DNA from 2 places in the Shinella sp. Sh6 genome. Region 1 is predicted to be linked to the other one. Evidence: riboswitches for the same ligand, from Rfam matches in the RefSeq annotation. Region 1 holds a riboswitch; the other holds the start of a gene.

The links. A riboswitch is a leader RNA that binds a small molecule or an ion and turns the genes downstream of it on or off. The one in region 1 is predicted to bind cobalamin.
Region 2: linked by a shared signal. The riboswitch ahead of ACZ5TO_RS14800 (ABC transporter substrate-binding protein) and the one ahead of bluB (5,6-dimethylbenzimidazole synthase) in region 1 are both predicted to bind cobalamin.

Annotation. Positions count from the first base shown of each region.
Region 1 covers NZ_AP044005.1:1,792,332-1,795,387, forward strand. Annotated here, with positions in the region: gene ACZ5TO_RS08800 (DUF2865 domain-containing protein) at 54-1,124, shown strand; gene bluB (5,6-dimethylbenzimidazole synthase) at 1,117-1,812, opposite strand; cobalamin riboswitch at 1,859-2,075, opposite strand; gene ACZ5TO_RS08810 (diguanylate cyclase domain-containing protein) at 2,107-3,056, opposite strand, start outside.
Region 2 covers NZ_AP044005.1:3,086,364-3,089,419, forward strand. Annotated here, with positions in the region: gene ACZ5TO_RS14790 (ABC transporter ATP-binding protein) at 1-141, opposite strand, end outside; gene ACZ5TO_RS14795 (FecCD family ABC transporter permease) at 138-1,136, opposite strand; gene ACZ5TO_RS14800 (ABC transporter substrate-binding protein) at 1,133-2,164, opposite strand; cobalamin riboswitch at 2,345-2,575, opposite strand; gene ACZ5TO_RS14805 (hypothetical protein) at 2,900-3,049, shown strand.

The DNA of each region.
Region 1 (3,056 bases):
CTCTCGCCTATGATAAGGCCCTGTCTTGCCACGCTTGCCGAGGGGTAGAGAACATGAGGGGCTGCATCCGCCTCCTGTCCGTCATCGCCGCCGGCGTGCCGCTTTTCCTTTCCGGCGGCGCGATAGCGGGCGTGTGCGAGCGCATCCAGAGGGACATCGCCAACCTGCCGACGGTGATCGTCGATACCGCCAGCGTGCGCAAATATGCCGGCGCCATCACCCGGCAGAACATCCAGCTCCGCAAGGCGAAAAGCGACCAGCGCCGCCTCGGCTGCTCCAGCGGCAGCATCATCGTGATCGGCGGGGCGAACGCCGACGCCTGCGCGACGCTCTCCACCGTCATCGACAGGATGGAGCGCAACCTCGATATCCTCGACAAGAAGCGCCGCGAATTTGCCGGCGGCACCTCATCGAGGGGCGAGCGCGGGCGCCTTCTCGCGGCGCTGGAGAAGAACGGCTGCAACGACAATGCCGAGGTCATGCCCATCGCCGCGAGGGAAACGCTGCGTACGCTCGACGAGACGCGCACCTTGCCGCTCGGCACGGCGCCGGAGGGCAGCGAGCGGCTGCAACTGCGCCGGCTCGGCGGCTCGGGCCACGGCAACCTGCGCACGGTCTGCGTGCGCACCTGCGACGGCGGCTTCTTCCCGATCTCCTCCAACGCCTCGCCGATGGATTTCCGCCGCGACCAGCAGGTCTGCGCGATGATGTGCCCGCAGACGGAAACCGAGCTCTTCTACCAGTCGATGGCCGAGGGGCAGGAGACGGAGCAGATGACGTCCACCGTCACCGGCCGGCCCTATGTCGAGCTGCAGAACGCCTTCTCCTACCGCACGCGCGATCTCTCCAAGCCGGGAAGCTGCGGCTGCAACCTCTCGGCCTACTACCAGGACATGATCAAGCGCGAGAAGGTCGCCAGGGGCGAGACGGACGAGCCGGCGGAAGGCTCCGTCACCGATATCCGCACCCTGCCCAAGGCCACCGTGGCGAAAAAGCCCGTGACGGTCGAGGAGCGCGACTACGATCCGGCAAAGCACAAGGTCCGCACGGTCGGGCCGGTCTTCCTGCCGTCGAGCGAATCCGCCATAGACCTCGGTCGCCCGGCCGATGCCGGCGTCAACTGACGCCCGCCCCCTCCGGCCACCGCTCCTCGAACACCAGATCTTCCAGCGGCAGGCGCTGGCGCCAGCCTTTCACCGCAAGCTCCGGCTCGCCATAGAGCTGGTCGATATAGCCGACGCAGAGCCAGGCGACAATCTCGACATGCTCGGGAATGGCGAGCGCCTGCCGGATATCGCTGTCGTGGAAGATGCTGACCCAGCCGACACCGACGCCCTCCGCCCGCGCGGCGAGCCACAGGTTCTGCACCGCGCAGACGGTGGAATAGACGTCCATGCGCGGATTGTGCGTGCGCCCGAGCACCACGGTGCCGCCCCGCGTCGGATCGCAGGTCACGCAGATGGAGAGCGGCGCCTTCAGGATGCCTTCGAGCTTCAGCGCGCGGTACGCGGCCTGCCGCTCGCCGGCAAACATTTCGGCCGCCTCGGCATTGGCCTTCAGGAAGGCGGCATGCACCGCCCGCCGCGTCGCCTCGCTGCGCACCAGAAGGAAGTTCCACGGCTGCATGAAGCCGACCGACGGCGCGCTGTGGGCCGCCTGCAGCAGGCGGCCGACGAGATCGTCCGGCAGGGGCTCGGGCAGGAACTGGTCGCGCACGTCGCGGCGCGTTTCGATGGCACGGTAGACGGCCTGCCTCTCCTCGCAAGAAAAGGCGCCCGCCCGGACCAGAGGATCCAGGGGTTCGGTTCGCATCGTCATCTCCCCAACAATGCGTGCAACCTTCCGCCGTCCGCGCGGGTGCGGTCTATCTTGCCAGGCCGGTCTTCTGACTCCGGTTCGCCTGGCCGCACCTGCCTTCCCGGTTGAAAAACCAGTGGCAAAAGCCTGAATCGACTCAGGCTTTCAAGGTCCAGCCATCCCCGTCACAGCGTTGGGCACGTTCCGGTCTTGGAGCGCTTCCGCACCGGATTCCCGATTCTCCCGCCGAAGCGGGCACCTGACGGGAAGGATATGCGCACGCCTCCCGCGCCCGATCAAGCCCCCGCGTCAGGCGGCGCGCGCCGCGGCAGCCTCGGCGACCGCCTCGCTGCCGATATCGCCGGCATGGACGGCGCGGTTGCGCCCGCCGTTCTTGGCCGCGTAGAGCGCGGCGTCGGCCATCACCATGACGTCGTGGACCGAGCCGCCGTGCTCGGGGAACTGGGCGATGCCGGCGCTGCCGCCGATGAGGAGCAACTGGCCGTCATAGGCGACGGGCACCTGCGTGTCGCGCACCAGATCCTCCGCGAGCGCCACAAGGTCGGCGCGGGCGTATTCGCCCGCAAGCAGCACGCAGAACTCGTCGCCGCCGAGCCGGGCGACCGTGCCGCGCGGGCCGATCCTGTCGGAAAAGCGCCGGGCGACGGCCTGCAGCACCGTGTCGCCGGCCGCATGGCCGTGCCGGTCGTTGACGGCCTTGAACTTGTCGAGGTCGAGCGCGAGGATCGCGAAGGGCTTGTCCTCTCCCTTGCGCACGGCCCGCGAGACCTCCTCGTCGAAGCCGCTACGGTTCTTGAGGCCCGTCAGCGGGTCGTGCCGCGCGAGGAAGGCGTTCTTCGCCTCGCTGCGCTGGAGCGCCTTGACGAGGGAGGAGAAGCGCACGGCGACGAAGAGCATGACCGCCGCGAAGGCGACAACGAAGATCGCGATCTGCGGCACCGCCGACTGCCAGACGAAGGAGCCCGGCATGTTCGGGCGCCAGGAGGCGACCATGGGATTGTAGCCGTCGCCGCCGACCGGCGTCATCAGCAGGCCCGGCTCCTCCGTCACGATGGGCGTGAAGCCGAGATCGTGCACGCCGAGGCGGCTTGCCGTGTTCGCCAGCATCTTGCCGGAGACCGGCTTGACGGTGACGAGCAGGATCGGCTCGCGGCGGCTCGCGGGAATGTAGAGGGTCTTGGGAATGACCGCCTGCACCACGACGATGCTCATGACGCGGTCGATGAGGCGCATGCCGG
Region 2 (3,056 bases), 1.3 Mb from region 1:
AAGCGACATCAGGCTCGTCTTGCCGGAACCGTTGGGGCCGATGATGCCGAGGAACTCGCCCGTCTCCACCGTGAGGGAGACGTCCTTGAGAATTTCCGTCCCCCCGGCGGCCCAGGAGACGCGTTCGGCAGAAAGTGTCATGCCCGGGTTCTCCTTTGTCCAAGAATAAGTGCGAAGGCCGGCGCGCCGACAAGCGCGGTGATGACGCCGATCGGCAGAACCTGTCCGGGAATGAGCGTGCGCGACAGGATGTCGGCGAAAATCATGAAGACCGCGCCGCCCAGCGCCGAGGCCGGAAGCAGGACGCCGTGGCGAACGCCCACAAGAATGCGCGCGGCGTGCGGGATAACGAGGCCGACGAACCCGATCGACCCGACGATCGAGACCATGGCGGCTGTCATCATCGCCGCGGTGCCGACGAGGACCAGATAGGTCCGGCGGACGGAAATCCCGAGGGAGGCCGCAGACTCGGAGCCGAAAGCGAAGGCATCGAGTGCGCGTGCATGAAGAAGGCAGACCACGAGGCCGGCGAGCGCCGCCGGCACCGCCAGCCAGGCATCCGGCCAGCGCACGCCGGAAAGATTGCCGAGCAGCCAGAACATGATGCCGCGCGCCTGCTCCGCCGTCGCCGCCTTCGTGACGATGAAGGACGTGAGTGCGTTGAAAAGCTGTGAACCGGCGACACCGGCCAGAATGATCGCCGCCGTACCGCGCCCCGCTTTCAACGCCAGAACGCTCACCAGTGCGAAGGCGACGACAGCGCCCAAGAAGGCGCCGAGCGGCATGGTCAGGAAGCCGGCGCCGATACCCAGAATGGCGACGCCGACGGCGCCGGTCGAAGCACCGGCGGAAATGCCGAGGATATAGGGATCCGCCAGCGGGTTGCGCAGCAGCGATTGCAGCACGACGCCGCAAAGCGCGAGCGCCGCTCCGCAGGAGGCCGCGACCACGGCGCGGCTCAGCCGGTAGCTCCAGACGATGCCCTCGTCGATCGGCTCCAGCGGATAGCCCGCATCCCACAAGCGGTTCGCGATCGTCTGAACGACGGTGGAGAACGGAATCGCCGTTTCCCCGATTGCCGCGCCGAACCAGAGTGCGGCGAAAAGAACGACGAGCGATGGGGCTGCGCGGCTCACTGGGCGAGGCCGGCTTTGGCGATGCTGTCGGCCAGCAGTTCAATGCCTTCGATCGTGCGGATCGTCGGGTTCATCGCCTGCGCATCCATATCGAACACATAGCCTTTGGCGACGGCCGGCATCAGGCTGGCCACGGGGTCGGACTTGAGAAAATCGAGCTTCGCCTCGAGGCTGTCGAGCGGGTAGCGCCGCCGCTCCATCGACCCGGCGACGATCATCGTCGGGTTTGCCCTGGCGATGGTTTCCCAGCCGACAGTCGGCCATTCGTCATCCGTCTTGATGATGTTTTCGATGCCGAGAGCCGACATGATGTATCCCGGCGCACCGTTCCTGCCCGCGACGTAGGGATCGGCATCCGCGGCGCTCGAGAACCAGAAGACCGCCGAGAGCTTTCCCTTGGCCGAAGCAACCTTGGCCCGGGCCGCCGCCTCTCGCGCCTTCAGGTCCGCGACGACGGCCTCGCCCTTGTCCTGGACGTTGTAGATTTCCGCCAGCTCGCGGATCTCCCGATAGACGAGGCCCATGGTGAAGACCTGATGGCGCACGCCGTCGCTGGCGGCGGAGTTTTCCTTGCCGACGCAATCGGACGGCGAGGTGTAGACCGGGATACCCAATTCCTCGAACTGCTCGGGCTTGGCCACGACCCCTTCCGGGCCGACCTGCCACTGGAATTGAACGGTGACGAGGTCCGGCTTCCTGGCGAGCACGCTTTCGAAGCTCGGATCATTGTCGGCCAGGCGGTCGATCCTGGCGTTGACCTCCTCATAGCCCTTCAGGACCGGCCCGACCCAGAGCGCGGTGCCCGCGACCTTGTCGGCAAGGCCGAGAAGATAGAGAATTTCGGTGCTGCTCTGGCCGATCGACACGGTCTTCGTCGGCGCCTTGTCGATGGTGATCTGGCGGCCGCAATTCTGCAGGGTCAACGGATAGGCGGTCTCGGCGGCCTGCACGTGACCGGCAAGGATGGCGGTTGCCAGCGACGCGAGAAGGAAGCCCGCTCGAAGCGACGTCTTGAAAAGCGATATCATGATTTTTCCCCGAATACGGATTGAAAGCCGAGCAAGGCGGCACGGCCAAGCGAAGGACGGTCAAGCCGCCCTTGCGATCGAACGATCCACGGATTGGGGAAAAGGCGGCGTCGGTCGACGCCGCGAGGCGCTGGTGATCTTCATTGCATGCTCCTGTTCCGGGCTTCCCCGCCCGTGACGATGGATCGATGGATGACGGCAGGTCTCCTGGCTTACGGATATCCGCTGTCCATCTGCCTTCCCGCGCGGATCGCGCAGTGGCATGGCGCTATGCGCCACAAGGATGGACGGCAATCCGCTTACAGTTGCGGGGGCAGCCACGGTTTTGGTCCCATGCGGGTCGTCCGCACCGTGTTCCCTATTATTCCCCTCCGCCTCATGGGTAGGGGAACCGTCGCGACCAGTTAATTGAGAAGCTGGCGGCAGGTCAAGGCCGGACATGAAACCGCCGCGGAGGCGCGTCCATCGCTTGGTGGTGCGTGCCCTGTCGACGACGCTCGCCGTCCCGCGCGCCGGCGGGTTGATGAAGCTGCGGCTCATGGCCGCTCCGGGGTTGACAGCATTCGCTTTGTGACGTTATTACGTTCCAAGAATTTATGTAATGTAATAACGTTAATTCCATGGAGAGCAAGCCCCGATCATCCGTTCAGTTCGGCTTCGATCGATTCGGAAGGAAAGCCGTGCTGCGGCAGGCAAACCGCCTGCGCATTCACACAACAACGTCCGCGGCTGGCGGTGGCCGACGGCAAGGTCGCCATCACCGATCCGCGCCATTCGCTCGTCCGCCTCGTCGATCCTGAAACGCTGGAGGAAACGGGCACGATCGCCGTCGAAGGCCGGCCCTTCGCCATCGTCGCCGTCGGAGGCTCCGGCGCTTCGCACTGAGACCGCG